DNA from 2 places in the Desulfuromonas versatilis genome. Region 1 is predicted to be linked to the other one. Evidence: predicted binding sites of a transcription regulator. Region 1 holds the regulator's gene; the other holds the start of a gene.
The links. Region 1 encodes HrcA, which represses chaperone genes, less so after heat shock. Its sites were predicted from a motif close to TGTTAGCACTCNNNNNNNNNGAGTGCTAACA; they were not measured.
Positions count from the first base shown of each region.

Region 1 (15,887 bases):
CAGCAGGCCGCCGCCCGGGGCGTGGAAATGGTCCGGGTGCGGATGCTGCACGCCCTGCTGGCGCTGGGGGAACCGGGCCGCTGAGGCTTCGGTTACCGGCTCAGCGCCGGTAGGGGCGCACCACGATGGTGCCGACCTCGAGCAGCTCCCCCTCCCCTACGCGCCGGCAGCCCGCCTCCCCCTCGCCGAGCGTGCCGTAGAGTTCGCCGGCCATCGGCTGCCCCCGGGTGCGGGTGCGCACCGCCAGGCAGTAACGGCCCGGCTCGGGGACATAGAGGACGAAGCGGCCGTCCTCGCCCACCGCCGGGGAGGTGAAATCGGGCATGCGCCGGAAATCCGCATCCCGGTAGGCCATGGCGAAGGCGCCCGTCGCCGGTTTGCCCGAATCGTCCACCACGCGCCCGGCAAACCCCGTGGTCCCCGAGGTGAGGGTCCCCTCGCGCATCAGCATCGGCTGGCTGATCCCCTGCAGCACGAAATCGGCCCGGCTGGTCCGCCCCGGGCGGACCTCCACGGGGTTGTGCGCAAACAGCGCCCAGGCATCGCCGGGCCTCGGCGGGCCGACGATGGCCGCCCCGTGCCGCGAACGCGCCACCAGGTAGTAACGCCCCTCGACCAGGTCGAGAAAGTAGCGGCCGTCCTCATCCACGCTGGCCTCGAAATCGGCCGGCCCGCGCAAGCCCCCCCTGGCGCTTCGATAGGCGTAGACAAAGGCCCCGACGGCTGGCGCACCCTCGCGGTCGCTGACCGTTCCGGCGATGCCTGTGGCGCTACTCGCCTCCGGCAGGACCAGCTCGGGCGCCGAAATCCGGGCGCAGCCCCCAACCCACCAGAACCCCAGCACCAGCAGCAGTCCGCCCAGCCAATTTTTCCCAACCAGATTCCCCATAGTCGCCCCCGGAGCACGAAACCCCTGATGATAAAAAGCCCTGCCAGTTTCCCAAGGCAGGGCTTTATGTGTTTTACCAATCGCCAGTCACGATTCACCAATCACGGAACTATCAATTGATCTGCCGGAATTCCCCGTTCTGCACCTGGAGCAGAAACAGCCCCTTCTCGCATTCTCCCTGGCCATTGAAACCGGTGGTCCCGGTCACCCCGGGGTAATCCCGCAGCTGGGTCAGGGCCTGGAGCAGATCTTCGCGGCTGCGCACTTCGGGGCGATCGAGCACACTCAGCAGAATACCGGCCGCATCGAAGCCCTGGGCTTCGAGAATCGAGGGTTCTTCGCCGTACTTGGCGGTGTAGAGCGCGACGAACTCCCGCACCACGGGGTTGCTGCTGGCGAGGAAGAAACCGTCGGCGAAGACCGCCCCTTCCACATAGCGCCCAGCCACCCGCAGCAGGTCGGGCGAGTTCCAGCCGTTGATGCCCAGCAGGGGAAGCTTGTCGAGACCGTAAAAGGCCAATTGCGGTGCGACCAGGCCCACCTGGTCGGCGTAGTCGGGAATGAACAGGGCATCAAAGGGGGCTTCCGGCCTGGCGGGAGCCTGCCCCGGTTTGGCCTCCTTTTCCGGCGCGTCGGGGTTTTCCCCCTTGAGCAGCCTGACCTGGCGGCGAAAATCCGTGGCTTTCTCCGCATAACCCTCCCGGGCCACCACCCGGCCCCCGAAGGCCTCGACCTCCCGGCTGAACAGCTCGGCGAACTCGTAGCCCAGCTTGTTTTCGGGAAACAGGATGGCGAAGCGACGCAGCCCCTTTTCGCCCACCGCGTAGCGGACCAGGGTCTGGACCTGCTGGAGGTTGGTGAGAGAGTTGCGGAACACGTAGGGGCCAGTCTCGGGCAGCCCGTCGCGCTGGGAGAGGGTCAGCAGGGGCACCCGCTCCTGCTGAGCCCGCGTGGCGGCGGCCGCGGCGGCCCCGCCGGTCAGGGGCCCGGCGATGGCCATGACCCGTTGGCCGTTGGCCAGCTCGGCGACCTCCCGGGCACTGTCTTCGGGCTCGGCGCCGCTGTCCCGGAACAGCAGCTGCACGGCCGGGGCGCTCTGGTTGTGGATCTCCAGCGCCAGTTCCATGCCGCGGCGGACCAGCTGGCCGAAGGTGGCGTAACGCCCCGAGAGCGGCAGCAGCACGCCCACCGCACGCTGCAGGTAGGAACTGCCGCTGCTGCGGTCAAGCAGGCTGGCCGCCTCGGCCCGGTAGGGGAAGGCGGCGTTGCTGCGCACCGCCTCGTCGGCCAGCTGCTGGGCCCGCTGCCGGTCGCCGCCGGCCAGGGCCTGCTCGGCGAGTTTGAGGTTGACGTCGGCGCCGATCGGGGTCCCGCGGAACATGAAGGCGGCCTCCGCCAGCTCCGCGTCGCTCAGCTGGCCCTGCACCAGGCCATGGGCCTGGGCGAGCAGTTTTTCCGCTTCCGGGGCGGCGGTCGACAACAACCCCTGGTGAAGCAGGGCCAGGGATTCGAGGGGCCGTCCCTGGCGGCCTTTGGCCTCGGCCATGGCGCCGTAGAACAGGGCGCGGTCGCGGGAGGGCAGGCCATCGGGAGCAACCTGCTGCAGCAGGGACAAGCCGCGCTCGGCCTCCCCGGTGTGCACCAGGGCCGCCCCCTCCAGCAGGGTGAGCTCCTGGGTCCGCTGGGCCGCGGGAATGCGCTCCAGATAGAGCAGCGCCTCGTCGGGGCGCCCCTGATCGAAGAAAATCCGCCCCAGGTAGAGGTAGGCGGTGGGCAGCTGGGGCGAATTGTAGTTGCGCACCACGAAGCCGCGCAACAGGCCGAGGGCCTCTTCGCTGCGCCCGGCCTGGTACAGCTCGATCCCCTGCTGCAGGGAAGACTCGGTAGTGACCGGGCGCCGCTCCCCGAACAGGTCGACCCCGGCCGCCGTTGCACTGGCGGCAACTGCCCAGAAAGCGGCGGCCAGCACCAGCAGGCGAACCCCTCTGAACCCCGTCATGGCCCCTCCCTAAGAAAAAGCGGCGAGGCGGCAGCGATCCGGGCTGAAAATCCCCTTACGCCTTACGCCTTACCCCTTACGAAAATTAGCCGAAAAGCTCCTTGACCTTGTCGAAGAACCCCTTGCCCATGGGATGGACATCCTCGCCTCCCTCGCGGGCAAACTCCTCGAGAAGCTCGCGTTGACGCCCGGTGAGCTTGGTGGGGGTCTCGACCCGGATCACCACCAGTTGGTCGCCGCGCCCATACCCCTGGAGAACCGGAATGCCTTTGCCCGACAGGGTCAGCACCTTGCCCGACTGGGTTCCGGCGGGGATTTTAATCCGCACTTTCCCGTCCAGGGACGGCACGTCCAGTTCGCAGCCGAGGGCGGCCTGGGTGAAGGAGATGGGAACCTCGCAGATGACCGCCTGCCCCTCGCGCTTGAAGATCGGGTGCTCGCGCACCGAAATGACAACATACAGGTCACCCGGCGGGCCGCCGTGGCTGCCGAGATCACCCTCGCCGCTAAGCTTGAGCCGGCTGCCGGTTTCCACCCCGGCGGGGATTTTCAGCGAGATGGTGCGCTTGCCCTTGACCTTGCCGGCGCCGCGGCAGACCGGGCAGGGATTCTCGATGATCTTGCCCTCGCCCCCGCAGTCGGGGCAGGGCCGGGTCAGGGAAAAGAAGCCCTGCTGGTAGCGCACCTGGCCGGCGCCCTGGCAGGTGCCGCAGGTTTTCGGGCCGCTGCCCTGGCGGGCGCCGCTGCCGCCGCACTCCTCGCAGCTCTGGTGGCGGGGGATCTGGATTTTGGTGTCCAGACCGAAGGCCGCCTCCTCGAAGCTGATGGTGAGGTTGTAGCGCAGATCGTCGCCCCGGCGGCCGCGACCGCGACGCGCTCCACCGCCGAAGATGTCACCGAAGATGTCGCCGAAGATATCCTCGAAGGGGCTGCCGCCGAAGCCGAAGCCCTCGGAGGAGAAACCGCCGCCCCCGCCCAGGCCGGCATGGCCGAACTGGTCGTAGGTGGCGCGCTTCTGCCCGTCGGAAAGTACGGCATAGGCCTCGGAGAGTTCCTTGAACTGCTCCTCGGCCGCCTTGTCGCCGGGGTTCTTGTCCGGGTGGTATTGCAGGGCCAGACGCCGGTAAGCCTTTTTAATCTCGGTCTCGCTGGCGTTCCGATTGACCCCGAGCACCTCGTAATAGTCTCGCTTGGCCAAGCTTGTCCTTCCCTTGCAGGCGGCCGTCCAGGATGGCGCCTTGCAATGCTGCGAACGGCAACAGGAGCCGGATCGGGTCCGACTCCTGTTGCCGCAGGGTTATACACTATTCAACCGGGGGGGGGGGAAACTACTTCTTGCTGTCGTCGACTTCCTCGAACTCGGCGTCGACCACCCCTTCGTCCTTGGCGCCACCGGCCGGGCCGGCCTCCGGGGCCTCCTGGCCGCCCGCGGCCTGGGCTTTGGCGTACATCGCCTCGGCCAGCTTGTGCGAGGCCTGGGCCAGCGCCTCGGTCTTCTGCTGGATCTCTTCGGCGCTGTCGCCCTCCATGGCTTTCTTCAGCTCCTCGAGGGCGGACTTGATCTTGCCCTTGGTCTCCTCGTCCACCTGGTCGCCGTGCTCGGCGAGGGATTTCTCGGTGGTGTAGACCAGGCCATCGGCCTGATTGCGGGCCTCGATCAGCTCGCGCTTTTTCTTGTCCTCGGCGGAATGGGACTCGGCGTCCTTGACCATCTTTTCGATCTCGGCATCCGAGAGCCCCGAGGAGGCGGTGATGCGGATCGACTGCTCCTTGCCGGTGCCGAGATCCTTGGCCGAGACGTGCAGGATGCCGTTGGCGTCGATGTCGAAGGTCACCTCGATCTGGGGCACGCCGCGGGGCGCGGCGGGAATCCCCACCAGCTCGAAGCGGCCGATAGTCTTGTTGTCGGCGGCCATCTCGCGCTCGCCCTGCAGCACGTGCACCGATACGGCCGGCTGGTTGTCGGCGGCGGTGGAGAAGATCTGGCTCTTCTTGCAGGGGATGGTGGTGTTCTTCTCAATCAGCTTGGTCATCACGCCACCGAGGGTCTCGATGCCCAGCGACAGGGGGGTGACGTCGAGCAGCAGCACGTCCTTGACCTCGCCCTTGAGCACGCCGCCCTGGATGGCGGCGCCGATGGCCACCACCTCGTCGGGGTTGACCCCCTTGTTGGGGGTCTTGCCGAAGATTTCCTGGACCCGTTTCTGCACCGCGGGCATGCGGGTCATGCCGCCGACCAGGATCACCTCGTCGATCTCCGAGGCCGAGAGGCCGGCATCCTTGATGGCGATCTTGCAGGGCTCGACCAGCTTGTTGAGCAGGTCGCCGCAGATGCTCTCGAGCTTGGCGCGGGTCAGCTTGATGTTGAGGTGCTTGGGCCCGGAGGCGTCGGCGGTGATGAAGGGCAGGTTGATGTCGGTCTCCATGGAGCTGGAGAGCTCGCACTTGGCCTTCTCGGACGCCTCTTTCAGGCGCTGCAGGGCCATCTTGTCCTTGCGCAGGTCGATCCCCTGCTCCTTCTTGAACTCGTCGGCCACGTAGTCGATGATGCGCTGGTCGAAGTCCTCGCCGCCGAGGAAGGTGTCGCCGTTGGTCGACTTGACCTCGAAGACCCCGTCACCCAGCTCGAGGATGGAGATGTCGAAGGTGCCGCCGCCCAGGTCGAAGACCGCGATCTTCTCTTCCTTCTTCTTGTCCAGGCCGTAGGCCAGCGAGGCGGCGGTCGGCTCGTTGATGATGCGCAGCACGTTGAGGCCGGCGATCTTGCCGGCGTCCTTGGTGGCCTGGCGCTGGGAATCGTTGAAGTAGGCCGGCACGGTGATGACCGCGTCGGTCACCTCTTCGCCCAGATAATCCTCGGCGGTCTGCTTCATCTTCTGCAGCACCATGGCCGAGATCTCCGGCGGGCTGTAGTTCTTCCCGCGGGCCTCGACCCAGGCGTCGCCGTTGTCGGCCTTGAGAATCTTGAAGGGGCTGATCTCGATGTCCTTGCGCACCGCGTCGGAATCGAACTTGCGGCCGATCAGGCGCTTGATGGCGTACAGGGTATTTTCCGGGTTGGTGACCGCCTGGCGCTTGGCCTGCTGCCCCACCAGCCGCTCGCCGCTTTCGGCAAAGGCCACCATCGAGGGGGTGGTGCGGGAACCTTCCGAGTTGGCGATGACGACGGGCTCTCCCCCTTCCATGACGGCAACGCACGAATTGGTGGTGCCGAGGTCGATACCGATGACTTTACCCATGATCTATATCCTCCTTGTGATGTTCCTTGGCTGAATTGGTTGATTGGTCGGCGCCGCGCGTCAATCGTTGCCGGCGGCCTCTTCCTGGCCGGCCGCAGGGGCCTTGGCCAGCATGACCATGGCCGGGCGCAGCAGGCGGTCGTTGAGCAGGTAGCCCTTCTGCAGCTCCTGCACCACCGTGTTGGCCGGCTGGTCGGCGCTTTCGATCTGGCCAATGGCCTCGTGAACCGCCGGGTCGAAGGGCTGACCGAGGGCCTGTACCGGCTTGACGCCGAATTTTTCCAGGGCCTTCTGGAACTGGCTGACGGTCATCTCCACGCCCTGCAGCAGGCCGTTGCCGCTCGCCTCCTCCTGGCGGGCATGCTCCACGGCCCGCTCCAGGTTGTCGAGGACGGGGAGCATCTCCCGCAGGATCCCTTCGTTGGCGAAGCGTGCCGTATCTTCCTTGTCCCGCTGGGCGCGCTTGCGGAAATTTTCCAGGTCCGCCCGCTGGCGCAGGTAGAGATCCCAGTTTTTCTGCGCCTCCTCGCGGGCGGCGGCGAGCTGCTCTTCCAGGGCGGGCTCGGCGGGTGCCCCGGCTTCGGCGGCGGCCTCCGGCGCTGCCTGGGGGGCAGCCTCCTCGGCGGCCGGCGTCTCGGCGTGTTCCTTTTTGTGCTTTTTGCTCACGTTCGATTTCTCCTACTCTGACTCCAGCTCCAGAACCTGGCTGACCAGGCGGGCCGTGTAATCGACGATGGGGATCACCATGGAATATGGCATCCGGGTGGGGCCGATGACCCCGAGGGCACCGATGGCGCCCCGACTGCTTGAATAGGTGGCGGTGATCAGGCTGCAGCCTTCGATGATGCTGTTTTCCGTCTCGCTGCCGATGAAGATCTGCACCCCCTTGGCCCGCTGGGACCTGTCGAGCAGATCCATCAGCACTCCCTTCTGCTCGAAGGTGCGGAACAGCCGCTTCATCCGCTCGACGTCGGCGAATTCGGGCTGTTCGAGGATGTTGGTGGCCCCCTCGATGAACAGCTGCCCGCCCATCTCCTCGTTGAGCGCCTCCTGGGAGAGCTGCAGCGCCCGCTTGAGCAGCTTGTCGTAGAGGGCCTTCTCCTCGGCCATCTCCTTGAAGATGCGCGCCTTGACCTCCTGAATGCTCAGGCCGGTGAGGGTCCGGTTGAGATAATTGGTGATCTGCTCGAGTTCGGCCTGGGAGATCTCTTCGTGGTATTCGATGATCTTGTTCTGCACCAGGCCCGACTGGGAGACGAACACCACCAGGATCCGCCCCTGGGAGAGCTTGAGAAACTCGATATGCCGAAACACCGTGGAGGTGAAGCGCGGGGCCATGACCAGCCCGGTGTAGTGGGAGATGGCCGAGAGCACCTTGCCCGCCTCGCGCAGCCGCTCCTCCACCCGCAAGCCCTCGAGCCGGTAATACTTTTCGATCCGCTGCCGCTCCAGTTCGCTGAGCGGGCCGACCTGCAGCAGGGAATCGACATAGAACCGGTATCCCTTGTCGGTAGGCACCCGCCCCGCCGAGGTGTGCGGGGAGACCAGGTAGCCCATCTCCTCAAGGTCGGCCATGACGTTGCGCACCGTGGCCGGGGAAAGGCCGAAGGGGTGGCGCCGGGTCACCGCCCGCGAACCGACCGGTTCGGCGGAGATGATGTGGTCCTCGATGATCGCCTCCAGAATCCGGCGACCCCGCTCGTTGAGCTCCTCGCTCATCCCGTGCCCCGCTCCAAAAAACTCAAGCCGGAAAATCCGGCCTTCAGGTCAGACTTAGCACTCGGCAAGCGGGAGTGCTAACGAAACACAAAATAACAACGCCCCCCCCCCTTTGTCAAGGGCTAATGCGGCTGGAAAATTGCGGGTTTTTTCACAGAAAAGCGCTGATCAGGTGGTCGTAGACCAGCCACCCGGAAAGCCCCATTTGCCAGCGTCCCTGCTCCAGCCGCAGCTGTCCGGCCGTCCGGGCCAGAGCCTCGGGAAAGGCATCGGCGACCCCGCAGCCGAACCGCTCGCGGAAGCGCTTCTCGTCCACCCCCTGCGCGGTGCGCAGTCCCAGGTAGAGGGTTTCGGCCATGGCCCCGCGCTGGTCGAACTCCTCGAGCAGCCGCGCCGGATCACGCCCAGCGGCCAGCTGCCGGGCATAGCCCTGGAGATCGCCGGGCACCTCGCTGCGCCGGCCGAACCCCGCCGGGCAAAAGGAATGGGCGCCGGCGCCCACCCCCAGGTAGCCGCGCCGCTGCCAGTAGCGCAGGTTGTGGCGGCACTGGAATCCGGGCCGCGCGTAGTTGGAGATTTCGTAGTGCTCGAAGCCGGCGGCCTCAAGGCTCCGGTGCAGGGCCAGGAACAGCTCCGCGTAGGTCTCCTCGTCGGGCAGCTCGAGGCCTCCCTCGCGATGCAGGTGGTAAAAGGGGGTCTGCTCTTCGACGCTCAGACCGTAGCAGGAAAGATGCTCGGGGGAGAGTTCCAGCAGGGCCTCGAGCTGCCGGGCCAAACTGCCTGCCGTCTGCCCGGGAAGAGCGAACATGAGGTCAACAGAGAGGTTGGCAAAGCCGGCCTGCCGGGCCCAGGCCACGGCCTGGCGGGCCTGGGCCGCGCTGTGAATACGCCCCAGCCGGCGCAGCTCGCCATCCTCCAGGGACTGCACGCCCAGGGAGAGACGATTCACCCCGGCCTGGCGGTAACCCTCCAGCGACTCCAAGGAGAGGGTTCCCGGATTGGCCTCCATGGAAATTTCCGCCTGGGGAGCCAGGCCGAACAGCTCCCGCGCGGCGCCGAGCACCTCGGCGACTGCGGCGGGCGGCAGCAGCGAGGGGGTGCCGCCGCCGAAAAAAACCGTGTCAAGGGGCCCCCGCCAACCCGTGGCGGCGGCGATACGCAGATGGCGGATCAGCAGTTCGGGGTAGCCGGCGAGGGCCGCGGTAGCGACCGGCAGGGAATAGAAGTCGCAATAGGGGCACTTGCGACGGCAGAAAGGGACATGCAGATAGAGGGCGGGCATCAGAGGTTGCCGGAAGCTTACTCCACTACCCAGACGCTGAGTCCGGCGGCCTTGGTCACCACCTCGGCGGAGACGCTGCCGAGCAACAGCGCACGCAGCCGCGATTGCCCGCGGCGCCCCAGGATGATGGTGTCGCACCCCTGGGCCCGGGCCTCGTCGACGATATCCTGGGCCTTGCTGATGCGCAGGCCGAGGACCTTGGAGCTGATACGCTCCGGCCGCACTCCGGCGCTGACCAGCAGACCGGCGGAAGCCTCCAGCGCGGTGCTCAGCCGTTCGAACTCCCCGCGGTGATCCTCGTCGCCGTGAAGTTCGGGTTCGGCCACGGCCGGGTCGAGCTCGTCGCTCTGCTCGGCGATGGAGGGCGCCAGAGCGAGCAGGTAGGCCTCGCATTCTTCCAGCCGAGGCAAAATCTGCGCCGCATATTCAACGGCACGTTGCGCATTGGGGGATCCGTCGACGGCGATCAGGGCCTTTTTCACTGCACACCTCCCAGGCGGGTCGGGCCGGGGGCCCGGCTCAGGGAATCACCAAAACGGCAAGGGCGGTAAGAAACACCACCGCCAGCAGCACCCAGGTCCCCACCGGGTAGGCGCCCTGCCGGCTGCGGTGCTCGATTCGTTCCTCCTGCTGGCGCAGTTCCGATTCGTCGCCGGCGGCCTCGGCCAGCAACCGCAGGCCGTGCTTCTGCACGTTGCTCCCGGGCTCCTCGAAGAAGCGCGCCAGCAGGCCGGGAATCCGCTTGATGAACAGCTGGTCGCCCCAGCTGTTGAGACCGTTGAGCGCCTTGTCGGCGAGCCCGTAGAACAACCGGCCGCCCCGGCGGTAAAACCAGTCCGAATCGATGGAAATGGTCTCGGTGCGTTTGAGCAGCGGCAGCAGCAGAAAAAAGGCCAGGGCCGAGAACATCAGCAACTGAAACTGGTTGAGGGTGTGCTCGAAGGTGTAGGCGTGAAAATCCACCTCGAAGGGGAGGACCGCGTAGAGTGGCTGAGGGTAAACGCCGAGAAACAGGCAGAAAAAGGCCAGCAGGGCCATGGCGGCGAGCATGTGCCGGGGCGGCTCGCCCGGGCGCAGGCCGTTGTCCTTGGCGAAGAAAACGAAATAGGGGAACTTGATCCCGGCGTGCAGGAACACCCCCGCCGAAGCGATCTCCAGCACCAGCCAGACCCAGTAGAGCCCCTCGTGCACCCCGGCTTCGATGATCATCGGCTTGCTGGTGTAGCCTGAGAGCCCCGGGAAAGAGGAGATAGCCAGCGCGCCGATAGTGCCGAAGATCATGGTCAGCGGCATGGTCTTGTAGAGCCCGCCCAGGTCGGTGCATTTGCTCTTGCCGGTCATGTAAAGCACCGAGCCGGCGCTCATCCACAGCAGGGCCTTGTAGATGATGTGGCAGAAGGCATGGGCCACTACCCCGCTGATCGCCATGGCGGTGCCGATGCCGATGCCGCAGACCATGAAGCCGACCTGGTTGATGATCGAGTAGGCCAGAATGCGCCGCATGTCGTTTTCAAGGATGGCGTAGATGATGCCGTAGATGGCCATGACGCAGCCGACCACCATCAGGATCTCCCAGCCGGCGAAGCCGCGGATCAGGGTATAGACCGCCGTCTTGGTGGTGTAGGCGGTCATGATCACGCCGCCGGTGACCGTCGCCTCGGGATAGGCGTCGGAGAGCCAGGCCGAGAAAGGCGGTGCCGCGGCGTTGACCAGGAAGCCGAGCAGGATCAGGTAGGTCGGCAGGCTGCGCAGGTCGAAGCCGTCGAAGGCCACCGAGCCGCTGGCCTGCACCTGCAGCAGAATGCCGGCGAGCAGGCAGAGCCCGCCGAAGATATGCACCATCACGTAGCGAAAGGCCGCGCCGTTGGCCCGCTCGGTGTTGCGCGCCAGCACCAGGAAGGTCGAGGTCACCGCCATCACTTCCCAGAACAGGTAGAGGGAGATCAGGTCCCCGGCGAAGACCGCGCCGAGGCTGGCGCCGATGTAGGCCAGCGCCGCCGAGTGCTCGTGGCGGGTCTTCAGGTGCAGGGCGAACAGGAAGCAGGCGAAGGCGTTGATGGTAAAGACATAGCCGAAGGCCTTGCTGAGCTTGTCGACCCGCAGCAGGGCCAGGTCGAAGCCGAACATCCGGTAATGCCAGGCGCTGCCCGGTTCGAGCTGGGTGATCACCACAAAGGCCGCCGCCGGCACCAGCAGGATCAGGGCCCGGCGCCCGGCCAGGGGAAGCAGCCAGAGCAGCCCCGCCCCCAGGATGAACAGCAGCGCAGGGTGGAGGGTGTCAATCATAATAATCCTCTTTGCGCTTGAGCAGGTAACCGAGCAGCTTGGAAATCACGATGATGGCGACGCAGGAGACGAAGCCGAACAGGGCGTAGAAACCCGGCCAGCTCTCCACCCGGTAAAACAGGGTGTGTTTGTGCATGAAGAAATCCGGCACCACCAGCAGCCCCAGCACGATGTAAAAGCCGAGGCGCAGACGGCGCAGGTTCCGCGGATGGTCAAACCAGTCGGTGACGATTTTCGCTTCTTGCTTCTTTTCGTTCATGGCGAATCGAATCCCCTTACGGGAAAAGGGCCTGGCGGATCAGCTGCAGCAGCACGTCGGGGAAGAAGAACAGGGCCAGCGAACCCAGGGCGGTCACCGACAGCGGAATCAGGCACAGCAGCGGCGCCTCCTGGATTCCGGCCCCGCCCTCCTGCTTCGGCTTGGCGAAAAAGCCCCGGTAGACGATGGGCAGAAAGTAGGCGGCGTTGAGCAGCGAGCTGACCAGCAGCACCACGACCAGCACCAGCTGGTCAGCCTGCAGGGCGCCGACCAGCAGGTTCCACTTGCTCAGAAACCCGCCCAGGGGGGGCATGCCGATGATCGAGAGCGAGCCGAGGAAAAAGGCGCCGTAGGTGACCGGCATGCGCCGGCCGAGCCCGTCCATCTCGCTGATGTATTTCTTGTGGCTGGCCACGTAGATCGCCCCGGCGCAGAAGAACAGGGTGATCTTGCCGAAGGCGTGCATGGCGATGTGCAGCACCCCGCCGGTCATCCCCGCCGCCGAGAGCATGCCGGCGCCGAGCACCATGTAGGAGAGCTGGCCGATGGTGGAATAGGCGAGGCGCCGCTTGAGGTTGTCCTGGGTCAGGGCGACCAGCGAGGCGACCAGGATGGTCACCGAAACGAAATAGGTCAGCGCCACGCCCAGATCGAGGTTCTGCAGCAGCCCGGGGCCGAAAATGTCGAAGACCACCCGCAGGATGGAGAAGACCCCCACCTTGACCACGGCCACGCCGTGCAGAAAGCTGCTGACCGGGGTCGGCGCCACCATGGCCGCCGGCAGCCAACCGTGAAAGGGCATGATCCCCGCCTTGGCGAAGCCGAGCACGAACAGCACCAGCAGCAGGCTCAGAACCGCCGGCGAGCCGGTGCCGGCGAGGATTCCTCCCTGGGTGAAGTCGAGGGTGCCGGCCAGCTGATAGGTGATGAGCATGGCCGGCAACGCCAGGCCGATGGAGGTGCCGAGGATGTAGGTGAGGTACTTGCGCCCCGAGGCCCGCGCCTCGGCGTTCTGCTCGTGGGTCACCAGCGGGTAGGTGGAGAGCGAGAGCACCTCGTAGAACAGGTAGAGGGTCAGCAGGTTGCCGGCGAAAGCCACCCCGATGGTGGCGGAGATGGCCATGGCGAAAGAGGCGAAATAGCGGGTCTGGTCGTGTTCCCCCAGGGCGCGCATGTAGCCGATGGAATACAGGGAGGTGAAGATCCACAAGAAGGAGGCGACCAGGGCGAAGAACATCCCCATGGCGTCGACCCGCAGCTCGATGGGGACCCCCGGAACCACCTGGCACAGGGTGAAGACGAACTGCTCGCCGCGCAGCACCGCCGGCAGCATCGTGGCGACCAGGCAAAGTTTGCCCACCGCCACCAGCAGGGTCCAGGATTCGCGCAGGTTGGGGCTGCGCCCCGAGAGCATGATCGGGACGGTGCCGAGCAGGGAGATCAGCACGGCCGCCAGGGGCAGAATGGAGGATTGCATAGACATCGGTCAGTACCGCAAGAAAAAGGAGGCCGGAGACAGGCCCGGTTCAAGAACCACCGGCATCTCAGAAACCGCCGGGAATGCTCAGGCGGATGATGCCGGACACCAGCGGGCCGGTGCCTAGGCCGACCGCGATCAGGGCGATGGCGGTGAGCACCAGCGGCTTGAGGATCATCAGCGGCGCCTCGGCCAGCTGCGGCGCCTCTTGGCCGTGCCCGGTCCGGAAATAGGCGATCTCGATGATGCGGAAAAACAGCACCGCGTTGACCAGACTGCTGAACACCAACGCCGCCACGTAGCCCCACTGCCCCGCCTCGACCCCGCCGAGAATCAGGTACCACTTGCTGAAAAAGCCGCAGGTCGGCGGCACCCCGATCATCGAGAAGGCGCCGACGGTGAAGGCCGCCATGGTCACCGGCATCCGCCGATAGAGCCCCTGCAGGCTGTCGAAGCTCAGGCTGCCGGTGCGGTAGACGATCGCCGCGGCCACCAGGAACAGGCACAGGGTCATCAGCGCATCGTTGACGATATGCAGCATGGTGCCGGTCATCCCCTGCAGGTTGGCCAGCCAGAAGCCGCCCACCATGTAGCCGACCTCGGCGATCAGGATGTAGGTCAGCATCCGCCGCAGATCCCGCTGGGCCAGGGCCAGCGCCGAGGCGCAGACGATGGCCACGGCCGCCGCCCAGACCAGCAGCGAGCGGATCTCGAGCCGGGTGAAGAACTCGTATTCGGGCGGAAACATGAGAAAGCGCAGGCGGATCAGCAGAAACACCGTCACCTTGGTCATCAGCGGCGCCATCATCACCCCGGCACCGGTGGGCGCGTGGGAGTAGGCGTTGGGCAGCCAGCCGTGCAGCGGGAAGAAGGCCATCTTCACCAGCAGCCCCACCATCAGAAAGGCGAAGGCGGTGGAGAGCGCCGCGCCGGCCTGCAGCCCGGGAATGATCGAGGCGATGTCCGCCATGTTCAGCGAACCGGTCAGGATGTAGAAGTAGCCCACCCCGAGCAGGTAGAAGCAGGCGCCGATGGAGCCCATGATCACGTAATTGAAGCTGGAGAGCACCGCCCGGCCCCGGCCCATGGCGATTAGCCCGTAACTGGTGATGGAGGTGATCTCGAGCAGCACGTAGAGGTTGAAGGCGTCGGCGCTCATCGACAGCCCCATCAACCCGGCGATCAGGATCAGGTAGAGGGTGAAGAACAGGTGCTGGCGGCCGGGCAGTTCCTGGGCGGTGCTCTTGAGCGCCGCGCTGGCCGCGGCCAGGGCCACCAGGTTGATCAGCAGCAGCATCAGCGCGCACATGGGATCGATGTACAGCTCGATGCCGTAGGGGGGCTTCCAGTTGCCCACCGTGTAGCTGAAGGCGCCGCTCTGCAGCACCCGGACCAGCAGCGCCAGCGAGGTCAGGGCCGCCAACGACAGCGCCCCCAGCACCAGCGTCGTCACCACGCGGGCGGAGCGCCGGCCGAAGATGTTGACAAAAAAGGCCGTCAGCAGCGGCGCCGCCAGGGCATACATATGCAGGTTGGTGGTGCTCATCGGCCGATCTTCTCCAGAATCTCGTCTTCCTCGAGGGTTCCGTACTCGCGGTGAATGCGCTGCAGGATCGCCAGGGCGACTCCGGTGACGCTGACCGAAACGACGATGGCGGTAAGCATCAGCACATGGGGCAGGGGGTTGTCGACGGAGGCCACGCGCACCCCGTGCTCGAGCACCTCGTACTTGTCGAGGATGGGAATACCGCCGCCGCGCTTCACCCCGGTGGAGACAAAAAACAGGATGATTGCGGTCTGGAAGATGTTCATGCCGATCAGCTTCTTGACCAGGTTGCGTTTGCCGATCATGGCGTAGAACCCGATCATCATCAGCACCACGTAGACCCAGTAGTTGTACTTGGCCACGATCACGCTCAGCACCGATTCCATCTCAAAGCCCCTCGTCCAGTTCGCCGCCGCTGCCCAGGTCCCAGTACAGTGAGGCCATGATGCTCATGACCGCCAGTCCAACCCCGACCTCGACTATGAAGATCCCCATGGAGCGCCACTCGATGGGCCCCAGGGGGATGATGCGGTCGAGGGCGCTGTAATCGAGAAACAGCCCCCCCAGCAGGGCGCAGATAACCGCGGTGCCGGTAAAGATCAGCGCCCCGAGGTTGCCGAGGATGGCGTTGGCCCTCTCCGACATGTGCCGCAGCGAGGTCTTCAGGTCGAAGGCGAGGGCCAGCAGCACGAAGGAGGCGCCGAGCACCACCCCCCCCTGGAAGCCGCCGCCGGGGCTGTAATGGCCGTGAACGATGATGTAGAGGCCGAACAGCTGGATGAAGGGGACCAGCAGACGCACCGAAACCTGGATAATCGGGCTCTCGCCCAGCTGCCGGGTTTTCGCCAGCTCCTGGATGCGCTTCATGACTTGGACCTCCGCAGCACGCTGACCACGGCCGCGCCGGCGCAGAAGATGACCACGGTTTCGAACATGGTGTCGTAGCCGCGGTAATCACCCAGCACCGCGGTGACCAGGTTGGGGACGTGGGTCTCGGCCACGGCATTCTGGATATAATGCGGCGAGAGGTGAACGCTGGCCGGAGACTGAGGGTCGCCCCAGGCGGGAAAGTCCTTGGTGCCGTAGAGCAGCACTGCCCCGACGGCCAGCGAGGCCAGAAGCGCGAGCGTTTTCAATCCTTACTCCTGCGGCTGGTGCGCAAAATCGCGGCGATGAACAAAACAGTGCTGA
Region 1 covers NZ_AP024355.1:4,576,249-4,592,135, forward strand. Annotated here, with positions in the region: gene DESUT3_RS20445 (putative 2-dehydropantoate 2-reductase) at 1-84, shown strand, start outside; gene DESUT3_RS20450 (carboxypeptidase-like regulatory domain-containing protein) at 101-889, opposite strand; gene DESUT3_RS20455 (penicillin-binding protein activator) at 1,002-2,888, opposite strand; gene dnaJ (molecular chaperone DnaJ) at 2,974-4,086, opposite strand; gene dnaK (molecular chaperone DnaK) at 4,217-6,127, opposite strand; gene grpE (nucleotide exchange factor GrpE) at 6,188-6,793, opposite strand; gene hrcA (heat-inducible transcriptional repressor HrcA) at 6,806-7,846, opposite strand; gene hemW (radical SAM family heme chaperone HemW) at 7,998-9,128, opposite strand; gene DESUT3_RS20485 (universal stress protein) at 9,146-9,610, opposite strand; gene DESUT3_RS20490 (Na(+)/H(+) antiporter subunit D) at 9,648-11,414, opposite strand; gene DESUT3_RS20495 (hypothetical protein) at 11,407-11,673, opposite strand; gene DESUT3_RS20500 (monovalent cation/H+ antiporter subunit D family protein) at 11,690-13,156, opposite strand; gene DESUT3_RS20505 (complex I subunit 5 family protein) at 13,218-14,696, opposite strand; gene DESUT3_RS20510 (cation:proton antiporter subunit C) at 14,693-15,082, opposite strand; gene DESUT3_RS20515 (Na(+)/H(+) antiporter subunit B) at 15,084-15,563, opposite strand; gene mbhE (hydrogen gas-evolving membrane-bound hydrogenase subunit E) at 15,560-15,832, opposite strand; gene DESUT3_RS20525 (Na(+)/H(+) antiporter subunit B) at 15,829-15,887, opposite strand, start outside.

Region 2 (15,887 bases), 310 kb from region 1:
GTGGCCATCCTCTGCGAGCAGGAGCCGGGCAAGCTGATCGCCGCCAAGCTCGGTTCGCCGCTGGTGGTGGGCAAGGGGCGAGGCGAGTCCTTCGTCGCCTCGGACATCCCCGCCATGCTCTCCCACACCCGCGAGATGATCTTCCTCGAGGACGGCGAGATGGTGGTCTTCGAGAACGGCGCCATGCGCTTCAGCAACCTGGCCGGCACTCCCCTGGAGAAGGCGGCCAAGACCATCGACTGGTCGCCGCTGATGGCCGAGAAGGGGGGCTACAAGCACTTCATGCTCAAGGAGATCTACGAGCAGCCCCGGGCCATCGCCGACACCATCGCCGGCCGGGTGCTCGAGGAGAAGGGCGAGGTCTACCTCGAGGGGCTGGATTTGAGCGCCACGGAACTCGCCGCGATGGAGAAGGTCTTCATCATCGCCTGCGGCACCTCCTGGCACGCCGCCCTGGTCGGCAAGTTCCTCATCGAGAAGCACTGCCGGGTGCCGGTGGAGGTGGATATCGCCAGCGAGTTCCGCTACCGCGACCCCATCGTCAACGAGCGGACCCTGACCCTGCTCATCAGCCAGAGCGGCGAGACCGCCGACACCCTGGCCGCCCTGCGCGAGGCCAGGGGCAAGGGGGGCAAGGTTGCCGCCATCTGCAACGTGGTCGACTCCTCCATCGCCCGCGAGAGCCACGGGGTGATCTACACCCACGCCGGCCCGGAGATCGGCGTCGCCTCCACCAAGGCCTTCACCACCCAGCTGGTCGCCCTGTTCCTGTTCGCCGTCCACCTCGGGCGGGTGCGCGGCACCCTCGACCAGGCCCAGGGGCGCGCCATGCTCGACGCCCTGGTCACCCTGCCGCGCAAGGTCGAGGCGGCCCTCGAGCTGGACGGCGCCATCGAACAGGCCGCCCGCGAGTACATGGGGGCCCGCGACTTTCTCTACCTGGGCCGCGGCAACCAGTACCCCATCGCCCTGGAGGGGGCGCTCAAGCTCAAGGAGATCTCCTACATCCACGCCGAGGGCTACCCCGCCGGCGAGATGAAGCACGGGCCCATCGCCCTGATCGACGAGAACCTGCCGGTGGTGGTCGTGGTGCCGCACAACGACACCTTCGAAAAGGTCATCTCCAACCTCGAGGAGGTCCACGCCCGCGGCGGCCGGGTCATCGCCGTGACCGATCACACCGACCCGGGGCTGACCGAGAAGTCCGACGCGGTGTTCATGCTGCCGAAGATCATCGACGAGCTGATGCCGGTGCTCACCTCGATTCCCATGCAACTGCTCGCCTACCATATCGCCGTACTCAAGGGGACCGACGTCGATCAGCCCCGTAACCTGGCCAAGAGCGTAACCGTGGAGTAATTTTCTTGTCTGCAGTACGAATTTCCGCTAAAAGGCTGCGCCAGTTCACGGCCAGCCTGCCGGGCTATTTCCACGTCAGCGAAAACACCTTTCTGATCATCCTGGCGGTCCTCATCGGCCTGCTGGGCGGATTGGGCAATTACGCTTTTCGCAAGACCATCGAGTTCGTCCACTGGGGGGTCTTCGAGCAGGGGGAACACCTGCTCGGGTTCTCGCTGCAGGAGTGGAGCCTGTCGCGGCTGGCGGTGATCTTTTTCCCGGCCGTTGGCGGCATTTTGATGGTCCCCCTCTGGCACTGGTTCGGCCAGGACCTCAAGGGGGGCTTCGCCGGTTTTCTCGAACGGGTCAACCTGCGCGGCGCCAAGCTGCCCCTGCGGCCGATCTTCACCCGCGGCTTCGCCTCCGCCATCACCCTGGGCACCGGCGGCAGCGCCGGGCAGGAAGGGCCCATCGCCGCCATCGGCGGCGCCATCGGCTCCCAGTTCGGGCAGATGTTCAAGATGAGCGGCGACCGTCTCAAGGTGCTGGTCGCCTGCGGCGCCGCCGCCGGGGTGGCGGCCACCTTCAACGCGCCCATCGCCGGGGTCTTCTTCGCCCAGGAGATCGTCCTGCTGTCGGCCTTCGAGCTTTCCAGCTTCACCTCCATCGTCATCGCCAGCGGCATGGCCACCGTGGTCTCCCGCGCGCTGCTCGGCAACATCTCGGAGATCTACGCCCCCCATTACGCCGTGCACAGCTTCTGGGAATTCGGTCTCTACGTGCTGCTCGGGCTGATCATCGGCGCTCTGGCGGCCGCCTTCATCGACACCCACTTCCGCATCAAGGACCGCATCGACGCCATCAAGGTCCACCGGCTCGCCAAGCCGGTGCTCGGCGGGCTGGTGGTCGGGCTCATCGGCGTGGTCTTCCCCCAGGTCTTCGGCAACGGCTACGAGTTCATCGAAACTGTCCTGCTCGGCGACCAGACCTGGTACCAGCCGACCTGGTACCTGCTCGCCGCGGTGGTGCTGGCCAAGGCCGTGGCCACCTCCATCACCCTCGGTTCGGGGCTGCCCGGCGGGCTGTTCGCCCCCTGCCTGTTTCTCGGCGCGGTGGCCGGCGGCAGCTTCGGCCACCTGCTGGCGCAGCTGTTCCCCTCGGCGGGCATCGCCCCGGGGGCCTACGCCCTGGTCGGCATGGGGGCCTTTCTGGCCGCCGCCACCCACTCGCCGATGACCGCCATCTTCCTGCTGTTCGAGATCACCGACAGCTACGAGGTCATCATCCCGATCATGCTGACCTGCGTCATCGGCACCGCCATGGCCCGCCGCTTCAAGAAGGACAGCCTGGAAACCTTCGAACTGACCCGCGCCGGCATCGACCTGGAGTCCGGCAAGGAGCGCAACATCATGAAATCGCTGAAAGTCGGCGAGGTGATGGTGCGCGATGTCGAAACCATTCCGGAGAGCATGACCCTCGGCCAGTTCGCCGAGTTCATCGAGCAGACCAAGCACACCAACTTCCCCCTGGTCGATGCCGGCGGGGAGCTGACCGGCATCATCTCGGTGCAGGATTTCATGGGGGTGGTGTTCGAGCGCGACCTGATGGACCTGGTGGTGGTCAAGGAGCTGGCCACCGAAAAGGTCATCACCGCCCACGTCGACGAGGATCTCGACCAGGCCATGCGCAAGATCGGCTACCGCAACATCGAGCAGTTGCCGGTGGTCGACCGGGAGACCCACCGCATCCTGCTCGGCATCATCTCCCGCCGGGACATGGTTTCGGCCTACAACAAGGTGCTGATGAGCCGCAGCCTGGAGGACGCCGATGAGTAAGCTGCTCAAGGGCCTCAACCCCCCGCAGCGCCAGGCGGTGACCACCACCGAGGGCCCGCTGCTGATCCTCGCCGGGGCCGGCTCGGGCAAGACCCGCACCCTGACCCACCGGGTCGCCTGGCTGATCCAGCAGTGCGGGGTACCCCCCTGGCAGGTCCTCGCCGTGACCTTCACCAACAAGGCCGCCGCCGAGATGAAGGAGCGCCTCGAGCGCCTGCTCGGCGAGTCCGAGCCCCCCTGGGTGGCCACCTTCCACGCCAGCTGCGTGCGCATCCTGCGCCGCGAGATCGCCGTGCTCGGCTACTCCTCCGATTTCACCATCTACGACGACCAGGACCAGGAGCGGATGCTCAAGCAGGTGCTGGCCGAGTTGCAGATCTCCGAGAAGACCCTCAAGCCGCGGGCCGCGGCCTGGGCCATCGACGGAGCCAAGAACAAGGGGCTGCTCCCCGAACAGCTCGACACCGGCGACTACTACGCCGAGCTGACCGCCAAGGTCTACGCCCTCTACCAGAAGCGGCTGCAGCAGGCCAACGCCCTCGACTTCGGCGACCTGCTGCTGCTCACCGTGCGGCTGTTCGACGCCCACCCCGAGGTGCTGGAGAAGTACCGGCGGCGCTTCCGCTACCTCCACGTCGACGAGTTCCAGGACACCAATCAGGTCCAGTACCGGCTCATCCACCAGCTGGCCGGGGGGCACGGCAACCTCTGCGTGGTCGGCGACGACGACCAGTCGATCTACGCCTGGCGCGGCGCCGAGATCGGCAACATCCTCGGCTTCGAGCGCGACTACCCCGGCTGCACCACCATCCGCCTCGAGCAGAACTACCGCTCGACCCGCACCATCCTCGAGGCGGCCGGCGAGGTGGTGGCCAAAAACCTCGGCCGCAAGGGCAAGACCCTGTGGACGGAGAACCCCCAGGGGGAGAAGATCACCCTCGAGCCGCTCCCCGACGACCAGGAGGAGGCCCGCTTCGTCGCCGCCGAGATCGCCCGGCTCCGGCAGTCCGGGCGCCACCTGCGCGACGTGGCCGTGTTCTACCGCACCAACGCCCAGTCCCGCTCCCTGGAGGAGGCCCTGCGCGGCCAGGGGCTGCCCTACGTGATGTTCGGCGGCGTCAAGTTCTACATGCGCCAGGAGATCAAGGACATCCTCGCCTACCTGCGGGTGCTGACCAACCCGGCCGACTCCCTCTCGGCGCGGCGCATCGTCAACGTCCCGGCGCGGGGCATCGGCGCCACCACCGTCGGCCGCATCGCCGAATTCGAGGAGCGGGCCGGGGGCTTTCTCGGCGCCTGCCGGATGGCCCTCGACGCCGGGGAACTGAAGGGCGCGGCCGCCGCCAAGGTCGAGGCCTTCGTCGCCCTGATGGAGGATTTCACCAGGCGGCTCGAACGCACCCCCTACCCGCAGCTGACCGCCGAGCTCATCGAGGAGAGCGGCTACGGCCCGCGGCTGCGCGAGGAGCGCACCGAGGAGGCGCAGGGGCGGATGGAGAACCTCGAGCAGCTGCTGGCGGGGATGGAGGAGCACTACGGCAGCGAGGGGACCCTGCAGGACTACCTGGAGCAGGTGGCCCTGATCACCGACCTCGACTCTTACGACGCCAGCCTCGACCGGGTCACCCTGATGACCCTGCACGCCGCCAAGGGGCTGGAGTTCCCGGTGGTGTTCATGACCGGCATGGAGGAGGGGCTGTTCCCCCATTCGCGCTCCGGCGACGGCGGCGCCGAGGTCGAAGAGGAGCGGCGCCTGTGCTACGTCGGCATGACCCGGGCCATGGAGAAGCTCTACCTGACCCACGCCCGGCGCCGGCGCGTCTACGGCGACTTCCAGTTCAACCCGCCCAGCCGCTTCCTCGCCGAGATCCCCCGCGAGGCCCTGGCCGGCGAGGAGCCCCCCGCGTTGCAGAAGGCGGCGACGCACAACCTGGCCTCGATCTTCGAGCAGTTCGAACCCTCCCCCTTCGAGGAAGAGGACGAGCCCGCCTTCGAGGAGGAGGTGCGGGTGGTCCCCGACGCCGAGGAGGGGCTGCGCATCGGCACCCAGGTGCGCCACGTCAAGTTCGGCGTCGGCGTGGTGCGGCGCCTCGAGGGGAGCGGCGACAACACCAAGGTCACCGTCTACTTCCGCAGCGTCGGTCCCAAGAAGCTGCTGCTCAAGTTCGCCGGGCTGGAGCCGGCGTAGGGCTTAGGGGCCGTGACTGGTGAGGGGCCGTGACTCGTGACCCGGAAAGGCTTGAAGGCCGTGACTGGCCGGGGCACCCACCAGGGTGCCCCGGCAATTGCGGCCGCGCCCGATCCGACTGATCCGACGCGGCCGCACTGCCCGCCCCTGGCCACGCTCCGGCGTTGCCTGGGCCCTTTACGAATCCCAGCCTCCCCGAAATGCCAGATTTTTAATGATTTTTTTCCTTGATCTGCTAAAGTAGGGGCTGGGTTTGCCGGGCCGGCGCTGCTGGCTGCCGGTTGGTTTGTCATGCCGAGCGGGTTTTTTCCCGCGTCCCCGGGCTTTGGCGCCGGGATCAGGCTTCCAGGAGGGTTATGAGAATCAGGCTGTTCGCTCTGCTGATCCTGCTGTCGCTGGGGACCGCCGTCCCGGCCCTGGCGGAAATCACCTTCGGACTCGCCGTCGTCAATCCCCTGATCCGCACCGAACCGCTCGCCCTGCGCTTTGACGCCTACCTCGAGAAGCGGCTCGGCGAGCCGGTGGTCATCCAGGTGGTGGCCGACGAGCAGGAGCTGCGCCAGTGGGTCAAGGTCCACCGGCAGGTCGATTTCGCCCTGTTCAGCGAGGCCTTCCTGCGCGGCCAGCCCACCGGCGAGTTCATCCGCCTCGCCGAGCTCGAGCAGGCCGGCGGCGCCTCCGCCGGCGCTTTCGTCGGCGACCCCGCGGCCAGCGCCGCGACCCTCGAGAAGCTCGGCCGGGTGCTGCGCGGCATGGACGACGACCCCGACGGCGTGCGCCTGCTCGGCGAATTCGGGGTCGCCCGTTTCGCCGTGCCCCGGGGCACCGCGGTGGCCGCCGCGGCGGCTCCCCCGGCGGCGGCCCGTCCGGCGCCGGCCGCGGCCAGGCCGCGCCCCACCCCGCGTCCCAGCGCCGCCCCCCCGGCCCCCCGGCCTGCCGCGCGCCCGGCGCCCGCCACCCAGCGCCCGGCCGCTGCTGCGGCGCTCTCCCTGGGCATCGCCCGCTCGGTGCCCCCCGTCGGCTCGGAAGCCGAAGCCCGGCGACTGGCCGACTACCTGCAGCAGCACCTCGGCGAACCGGTCAAGGTCCGCGTCCTGCCCGATGAACAGACCCTCTACGACTGGGTCGGGATCTACCGCGAGCTCGACCTGGCCCTGCTCTCCACCAATTACCTGAACCGCCGGCAGATCGTGCGGCTCTACCCCCTGGCCGATGTCCACGGCCCGCAGGCCGCCGGCGAGCCCCTGTCCCGGGTGGTCACCAGCGAGGCCAAGCCGGCCGCGTTCAAGACCAGGGTGCAGAAGGCGCTGCTCGACATGCCGCACAGCGCCGGCGGCTCCGGGGTCCTGAGCGCCCTGGGGATCGGCCGCTTCGCCGAACCCTCGCCCACGGCCGCCGTCGTTACCGCCAAGGCCCCGGCCGCGCCCGCGGCCCGTCCGAGCGCGCCGTCCCGCCCCGTCAGCGCTGCGGCGCAGCCGGCGAGGCGCCCGAGCCCGGCCGCGAAAACCGCGGCGAAACCGGCCGCAAAACCGGCGCAGACCACCCTCGGCGTCGCCACCAGCGATCCCCTGTTCGGCCGCGAAGCCCAGGCCCGGCGGCTGGCGGGGCTGCTCGGCGAGCAGCTCGGCGAGCCGGTGGCGGTGCGCATGTTCGCCTCCGACAAGGTGCTGTTCGACTGGGTCAGCCTCTACCGCGAGGTCGACCTGGCGGTTCTCGAAGAGGATTTCGTCCGCCGCCAGCCCATCGGCAAGGTCTTCCCCCTGGCCGGCCTGACCCCGGCGGCCAAGAGCACCCCGGCCCGGCTGGTGGTCTCCGGCCCGGCTCCCAGGCCCGGCTACCTGGAGAAGACCCAGAAGGCGCTGCTCGGCCTCGACGACCAGCCCGCCGGCCGGCAGCTGCTCGCCGATGCCGGGGTCAGCAAGCTGGCCCCGCCGGTGGCGGCCCCGGCCAAGCCTACCCCGGCCCGGGTGGCCGCCAGCGCCCCGCGCGAGGTGCGCCGGCCCGCCGCGCCGGCCCCGGTGCGCAGCGCCGCCGCCCCCACCCGGAGCGCCCGGCCCGCCGCCACCCAGGCCGCGGCGCCCCAGGCCGTCACCCTGCCCAAGCTGGCGGTGCCTCCGCCCATGCCCTATCCGCCGGTGGCGGCCGCCCCGGCGGCGCCGACCCCGACCCGGACCGCGGCCGCCCCCGCTGCCCAGCCGGCCCCGGCCGTTCCGGCGCGGGTGAGCGCGCCGCAGCCGCCCCTGCTGAGCGCCGTCGGCGAGGCCCTGCCGCCCCAGGGGATCCGCGCGGAGATGGACGGGCGCTGGGAGGACGCCATCCTGGTCTACCAGCGGGCCCTGCAGTCCGAGCCCGGCCGCACCGAGCTGTGGCGGCGGGTCGCCGACATCCAGGCCATGCTGGGGCGGCCCCACGAGGCGGCGCTCTCGCTGCTCTGGGCGCTCAGCCAGGCCCCCCAGGAGGTCCCCATTTACCTGCAGCTGGCCCAGGCCCACTCGGTGAACGGGCAGCTGCAGGCGGCCGTCTCGGCGCTGCGCCGGGCCCTCGACCTCGACCCGGATGACCCCGGCATCCTGCGCGCCCAGGGCCAGATCGCCGCCTGGGGCGGGGATCTCCACCTGGCCCGGGAGAGTTATCTGAAAATCCTCAGCCGCGCCTGGCGCGACGTGGCCAATCGGGTGGCGGGGGAGTGAGAACGGCGAGTAATCAGTAAACCGTGATGAGTAATTAGTGAAAAGCCGGGCTTGCAGACGTTTTCTGCGGTCCGGCTTTGTTTTTTTCGGCTTGGGGATACTCTTACTGAAAAGGCTTTTACCACTCGTTCGCTTTGCTAACTAGAGGTCACAGAGGACACAGAGAAAACCTCGAGCCCTTGGTCTTTCTCTGTGAACTCTGTGCCCTCTGTGGTGAAAGGGTTTCCGGGTTTTGGGATTTTCCTTCAATCAAGTTTTTTGACGGGAGTAGGTTATGACCAGGCAGTTTTTCAAGATGCTTTTTCATTCCCTGTTGCTGGCCTGCCTTGCGGCGGGGGGCGCGTTTGCCCAGCAGTCGGGATCCGGGCTGCAGGAGAAGCGCACCACCCTGGAGGACCAACAGCAGGTGGCGGTGACCATCTACAACGAGGACCTGGCCCTGGTCAGGGACCAGCGCCGGGTCGTCCTGGACAAGGGGGAGAACCTGCTGGCGTTTCGCGAGGTGAGCGCGTTGATCCGCCCCGAGACGGCCCTGCTGCGCAGCCTCAGCCACCCCGAGGGGTTTTTCCTGGTGGAGCAGAACTTCGACTTCGACCTGCTCACCCCGCAGAAACTGCTGGAGAAATACGTCGGGCGCAGCGTGCAGGTGGTACGCAGCCACCCCCAGACCGGCGCGGAGCGCTTCGAAGAGGCGCGGGTGCTGGCCGCCGCCGGCGGGGTGGTGCTGCAGATCGGCGAGCGCATCGAGACCGGCATCCCCGGGCGCCTGGTCTACCCCGACGTCCCCGCCAACCTGCGCGACCGGCCGACCCTGGTCACCCGGCTCAACAGCGGCAGCGAGCGGCCTCAGCAGCTCGAGCTCGCCTACCTGACCGGCGGGCTCTCCTGGCAGGCCGACTACGTGGCCGAACTCAGCCCCGCCGACGACCAGCTGGACCTCTCGGGGTGGGTGACCCTCACCAACCGCAGCGGCACCTCCTACCGCCAGGCCCGCCTGCAGCTGGTGGCCGGCGACGTGCACCGGGCCCGCGATGAGCTGCGGCCGGTCCCCGCCGCCCGCTTCCAGACCCTGGCCGCCGAGGCCGCCGCGCCGAAGATGGCCGAGGAGGCCCTCTTCGAGTACCACCTCTACACCCTGGAGCGGCCCACCACCATCGCCGAGAACCAGACCAAGCAGGTCGCCCTGCTCGGCGCCAGCGGGGTGCCGGTGACCAAGGAGCTGCTGCTGCAGGGGAGCGATTACTACTACAGCGGCAGCTTCGGCGAGCTCGGCCGCAAGCTCAAGGTGGGGGTCTTCGTCGAGTTCGAGAACCGCGAGCAGGCCTCCCTGGGCATGCCCCTGCCCCGGGGGATCGTCCGCGTCTACAAGCAGGACAGCAGCGGCGGCGCCCAGTTCGTCGGCGAGGACCGCATCGACCACACCCCGAAAAACGAAAAGGTGCGTCTCAAGCTCGGCGAGGCCTTCGACGTCACCGCCGACAAGACCCAGACCGATTTCAAGAAGCTCGCCGGCAGCGGCCGCTACAACTACATCTTCGAGAGCGCCTACCGCATCGAGCTGAAAAACGCCAAGCCCGAGCAGGTGACAGTCAAGGTGGCCGAACCCATGCCCGGCGACTGGGAGATGGTCAGCGAGTCCCACCCCCACCGCAAGCCGGCGGCAGGAACGGCGGTTTGGGAGATCCCGGTGCCGGCGGAAGGGAAGGCGGTGCTGGAGTATAGGGTGCGGGTGAAACTGTAGGGGCACCCCTTGTGGGTGCCCAAGGCGGGAGAAGGGAGAAGGGCGGCCGCCGCAAATCCGACGGATCAGTCGGATCGGACCGATCGGTCGGATCTGAGGCGGCCGCAACTGTAGGGGCACCCCTTGTGGGTGCCCTCACCAGCCACAAGTCACGGCCCCTCCCCAGTCACGGTTTCCTAACCCGCGGCAGCAGCTCCTCGAGCAGGTCGAAGAGCTCCTGCAAATCGGCCAGGGTCATGTCGGCCATGTGGGGGATGCGGAAGGTCTGGTTCTTGATCTTGCCGTAGCCGTTGTCGATGGCGTAGCCGCGCTCGCCGGCGAGCTTCTTCAGCTGCTCGAGGTCGGTGCGGCCGTCGTTCTGGCCGCAGGTCAGGGTCAGCGAGCGGGCCCCTTGCGCGGCGAACAGGGCAAAACCCTGCGCCTGCACCCACTGGCGGGTGGCCTCGGCCATCTCCCGGTGGCGGGCGTAGCGCTTCTCCAGCCCCTCGGCGAAGAACTTCTGCAGCTGGTGGTCCAGGCCGTAGATCAGGCTGATACAGGGGGTGCTCGGGGTGTTGTGCTTGAGGTCGTTCTGCTCGAACTCCTCGAAGTCGAAGTAATAGCCGCGGTTGGGGGTGGTCTTCGCCTTGTCCAGGGCCCGGCGCGAGACGGCGAACACCGCCAGCCCCGGCGGCAGGCCGAAGGCCTTCTGCACCCCGGCCAGGCAGACGTCGGTGCCCAGCGCCGTCACGTCGAGCGGCACGGCGCTCATCGAGGAGACGGTGTCGACGATGAAGCTGACCTCGGGGTACTTGCGCATCACCGCGGCGATCTCCTCCAGCGGGCTCAGCACCCCGGTGGAGGTCTCGTTGTGCACCAGGGTCATGGCGTCGTATTTGCCGGTGGCCAGGGCCCGGTCGACCATCTCGGCGGTGACCGGCCGGCCCCATTCGGCGTCGAAGCGGTCGGCCTCCAGGCCGCAGCGTTTGGTGACGTCGTGCCACTTGCCGCTGAAGGCGCCGTTGCCGAAGTTGGCGCAGCGCTTCTGCACCAGGTTGCGCACCGCCCCCTCCATCACGCCGAAGGCGCTCGAGGTCGAGAGGAACACCGGGTCGGCGGTGTTGAGCATCTTCTTCAGCCCGTCGGTCACGCGCTGGTGGATCGCGGCGTATTCCTTCATGCGGTGGCCGATCATCGGCGCGGCCATCGCCTCGAACACGTCGCGGCTGACTTCGACGGGGCCGGGGATGTAGAGTTTCTTGGTCATGGAAAGAGGCTCCTGGGTTGAGAAAAGCAAACCAATAGGCAATTGAACGCTGATAAGAGTCTGAAAAGGCAGGATAAGGGCGGATTCTATAAACCAAAACCGGGTACTGCTTTTTTTCCGCTTTGATCGGCTATTTCCGCATTATCCCTATCTATTGCCTTTTGCTGTCAACGCACTCGGCAAAAGAGCTAAACAAAAAACGCCCGGACCCTCGCGGGAGCCCAGGCGTACGGCTTTCGCTGCGCAAGCCATCCCTGCTCCCCGGTGGTGATCCACCTCTCGCCAGTCACAGGAGGCCTTTAGATGCCTTTTTACAGGCCCTCTGGTTAGCACATCCGCCGCCGCCCTGTCAAGCAAATCCCTCGTTGACAACGCTCCGGCCCGCAGGTAGGATGAACCGTTATTCAGCATGTTTTTTCCACCCCTTGGAAGGACTTTGCCATGCGTTTCACCGATGAGCAGATCCGCCGGGTCGCCGCCGCCGTTTTGCAGGGGTTGACCGAGCAGGGGGGCGCCGCCCTCAAGGCCGAGCGCGGCCGGGTCCAGGGCCGCATCGAGGCGATCATCCGCGCCAACCTGGCCGGCGAACAGGACCTGGAGCGCGACGCCCGCGAACTGCTCGAGGCCCATCTGAAGAACGCCCCGCCGGGGATGGATCGGCAGAAGCTGTTTCTGATGATCAAGAAAAAGCTCGCCGAAGAGAGGGGGATCCCCCTGTGAAGCTCAGCGAACAGCGCATCTCGCACCTGGCCCACCTGATCGCCGACGGGCTGTGGAAGGACGATTTGGTCGACTACCGCGATGAGGCGCGGGCCCTGCAGTCGGTCAAGGAGGCCCTGACCCGGGTGCTCTCCGTGGACGACCAGGTCGATGGCCTGGTGCGGGAGAAGCTGCAGCGCCAGAAAAAGATCCCCGGCAGCCGCGAGTGGCAGGTGCTCTACGACAAGTATTTCGCCGAAGAGATGGCCAAGCGCAAGTGGTGACGGGTCCTTGCCGGGGTCGAACACGCCAGGATTGACAGGGAGTTTCATGAAACACCGATATCTGCTGCTGGTTGCCGTCATGCTGCTGTGGGCCTCTCCGGCCCTGGCCAAGCTCACCTTCGGCGTCGTCGAGGGGGGCGCGGTCGCCGAACCCCAACTCCGGGCCCTGGGCGACTACCTGCAGCAGGGGCTCCGCGAGCCGGTGGAGACCCGCAGCTTCAAGGACGAGAAGACCCTGCACGGCTGGCTGCAGCAGTTCCGCATGGTCGACCTGGCCATCCTCGGCCGCGACTACGTCGGCCGCCAGCCGGCCGGGGAGTTCTTCGTCCTCGCCGAGCTGCAGGGCGCCGACGGGGCGCCCGCCCTGGTGGTCATGCGCCAGGGGACCGGCGCCGCGCAGCGCGCCGCGATCCAGAAGCTGCTGCTCGGCCTGGCCGGGGATGCGCGGCTCGCCACCTTCGGGGCGAGCCGGATCGGCCCGCCCGGCGCCCAGGCGGCCGCAGCCGCGCCGGCTCCGGCCCGGCCCGGCGCCGCAGCCTCACGGCCGGCCCCGCCGAGCCCCGCGCCCGGCGCCGCCGCGACCTCCCTGCGGGTCGGGGTGCTCGGCGCCGCAGCCAAGCCCGCCGCGCCCCCTGCGGTCCCGGTGAGCGCTCCCGCGCCCGCCCCGACCCCGGCACCCGAACCGGTGATCGCCCGGCGCCCCGAGCCGCCGCTGCCGGTGGTGGCGCCGAGCAGCGTAGCTCCCGCCGCACCGGCCGCCGTCGCCCAGGCCCCGGCTGCGCTTGCGGCCCCGACGCCCGCCCAGGCCCCGGTCCCGGCCCAAGCTCCGGCCCCGGCCCCGCCGGCTCCCGTGGTCCCGGCACCCCAACCCCCGGTCGCCGTCGCGCCCGCCCCGGCACCGGTTATCGCTCAGGCTCCCGCTCCGGCCCCGGTCGTCGCGCCCGCGCCGACCCCGGCCCCCGCGCCGGCGCCCCAGGTGGCCCGGCTGGAACCGCCCAAGCCCGTCGCCCCCCCGGTCGCCAAGCCCGCTCCGGCCCCGGCCGCCAAGCCCCAGCCCAAGCCGGCCCCGGCCCGCCCCGCCGGCCTGCCCGGGGCGCGCATCGTCTACATCGCCCCCTTCAACACGGTGATGGTCCCCGGCGCCTTCTCCGAGGCGGCCTTCGACCACTTCGTCGACACCCTGACCAGCTCCGGCGAGCAGCAGGGGCTCGAGTTCATCATCCTCAAGGGCGGGGTCGAGCGGGTCGACCAGGCCTGGCTTGCCGCCAACAGCTACCTGACCGGCGAGATCTTCGGCTACGTCGAGGACAAGGGAGCCAGCTCCACCGACATCCGCACCCGCTCGCGGGTCAAGCTCTTCCCCCACGGCTCGGACGAACCGGCCATCGACTTCGAGTCGCCGGCCAAGGTGTTCTTCGACCACGACTACTCCACTCTCGAAAAAGAGCGCCGCAAGCTCGCCGAGCAGATGGCCGACGACCTGGCCACCCGGGTGCTCGCCTCCCTGACGGGGGGGTAGTTCGAGCGTAAGGCGTGAGGCGTAAGGCGTGAGGGGTTAAACCCGTTACGCATTACGCCTTACGGGCACGCCTCCTCCATTTTTTTCCAAATCCCCCTTGACTTTCCCGACCGACTGACTATATTTAGCCCATTCGTTAGCACTCCCTTGCGGCGAGTGCTAACAGCCGGGTGGCCGGCTGGGTTCGGGCGGACCGTGTGCCCGGGCCGTTTTTGTTCGTAGTGCTATCCCCGTGGGAGCATCTCCCAGCATTCATTCTTTTTTAGTGAGAAAGGAGTATCAGCAATGAACATCAGACCGCTGCACGACCGCATCATCGTCGAGAGGCTCGAAGAGGAGACCAAGACCGCCGGGGGCCTGATCATCCCCGACACCGCCAAGGAAAAGCCCCAGCAGGGCAAGATCGTCGCCGTGGGCAAGGGCAAGGTGACCGAGGACGGCAAGGTCCTGGCCATGGACGTCAAGGTCGGCGACAAGGTCCTGTTCGGCAAGTACGCCGGCACCGAGATCAAGATCGAAGGCAAAGAGTACCTGATGATGCGCGAGGACGACATCCTCGGCGTCGTCGAACAGTAATCGACTCTCTACTTCTGCATAAGGAGGAAACAGCACCATGGCAGCTAAGGAAATCAAATTCGGGCAGGAAGCCCGTGCCAAGATTCTCAAGGGCGTCAACACCCTGGCCGACGCGGTCAAGGTCACCCTGGGCCCCAAGGGCCGCAACGTGGTCATCGAGAAGTCCTTCGGCGCTCCGCTGATCACCAAGGACGGCGTCACCGTCGCCAAGGAGATCGAACTCGAAGGCAAGTTCGAGAACATGGGCGCCCAGCTGGTCAAGGAAGTCGCTTCCAAGACCTCCGACGTCGCCGGTGACGGCACCACCACCGCCACCGTGCTGGCCCAGGCCATCTACCGCGAAGGGGTCAAGCTGGTCACCGCCGGCCACAACCCCATGGAAATCAAGCGCGGCATCGACAAGGCCGTGGAGGCCGCCGTCGCCTCGCTGAAGGAGCTCTCCAAGCCGATCAAGGACCACAAGGAGATCGCCCAGGTCGGCACCATCTCCGCCAACGGCGACGAGACCATCGGCAACATCCTCGCCGAGGCCATGGAGAAGGTCGGCAAGGAAGGGGTCATCACCGTCGAGGAAGCCAAGGCGATGGAGACCACCCTGGAGACCGTCGAGGGGATGCAGTTCGACCGCGGCTACCTCAGCCCCTACTTCGTCACCGATCCCGAGCGCATGGAAGCGGTGATCGAGGACGCCCTGATCCTGATCCACGACAAGAAGATCAGCAACATGCGCGACCTGCTGCCGGTTCTCGAGCCGGTGGCCAAGCAGGGCCGCCCCCTGGTGATCATCTCCGAGGACGTCGAGGGCGAAGCCCTGGCCACCCTGGTGGTCAACAAGCTGCGCGGCACCATCAACGTGGCCGCCGTCAAGGCTCCCGGCTTCGGCGACCGCCGCAAGGCCATGCTCGAAGACCTCGCCATCCTCACCGGCGGCAAGGTGATCAGCGAGGAAGTCGGCTTCAAGCTTGAGAACGCCACCCTCGACATGCTCGGCCGCGCCAAGCGCATCGTCATCGACAAGGACAACACCACCATCATCGACGGCGCCGGCGTCGAGGCCGACATCCAGGCCCGCGTCAAGCAGATCCGCGCCCAGATCGAGGAGACCAGCAGCGACTACGACCGCGAGAAGCTCCAGGAGCGCCTGGCCAAGCTGGTCGGCGGGGTTGCCGTGGTCAAGGTCGGCGCTGCCACCGAGACCGAGATGAAGGAGAAGAAGGCCCGCGTCGAGGACGCCCTGCACGCCACCCGCGCTGCCGTCGAAGAAGGCATCGTCCCCGGCGGCGGCGTCGCCATGATCCGCGCCATCGCCGCCCTGGAGAACGTCAGCGTGGTCGGCGAGCAGGCCTTCGGCGTCAAGATCGTCAAGCGCGCCCTCGAGGAGCCGCTGCGTCAGATCGCCGCCAACGCCGGCCTGGAAGGCTCCATCGTGGTCAACAAGGTGGTCGGCGAGACCGGCGCCTTCGGCTTCGACGCTGCCAAGGACGTGTACGGCGACATGATCGCCGCCGGCATCATCGACCCCACCAAGGTCACCCGCAGCGCCCTGCAGAACGCCGCTTCGGTTGCCGGCCTGATGCTGACCACCGAGGCCTGCATCGCCGAACTGCCGAAGAAGGAAGAGTCCATGCCGGCAATGCCTGGCGGCATGGGCGGTATGGGTGGCATGGGCGGCATGGACATGATGTAAGCCGCTTAGGCGCCTGTTGTACGACAAAAACCCGCCCTCCGGAGCAACCCGGGGGGCGGGTTTTTTTTGTCCTGGAGCCGGGGG
Region 2 covers NZ_AP024355.1:4,264,373-4,280,259, reverse strand. Annotated here, with positions in the region: gene glmS (glutamine--fructose-6-phosphate transaminase (isomerizing)) at 1-1,359, shown strand, start outside; gene DESUT3_RS19230 (chloride channel protein) at 1,365-3,173, shown strand; gene DESUT3_RS19225 (ATP-dependent helicase) at 3,166-5,361, shown strand; gene DESUT3_RS19220 (tetratricopeptide repeat protein) at 5,718-8,051, shown strand; gene DESUT3_RS19215 (DUF4139 domain-containing protein) at 8,326-9,792, shown strand; gene DESUT3_RS19210 (pyridoxal-phosphate-dependent aminotransferase family protein) at 9,959-11,038, opposite strand; ZMP/ZTP riboswitch at 11,251-11,338, opposite strand; gene DESUT3_RS21180 (DUF507 family protein) at 11,480-11,758, shown strand; gene DESUT3_RS21175 (DUF507 family protein) at 11,755-12,021, shown strand; gene DESUT3_RS21025 (hypothetical protein) at 12,068-13,540, shown strand; gene groES (co-chaperone GroES) at 13,826-14,116, shown strand; gene groL (chaperonin GroEL) at 14,154-15,803, shown strand.
Region 2: the regulator HrcA is predicted to act here: its motif matches at 13,675-13,705, upstream of groES (co-chaperone GroES).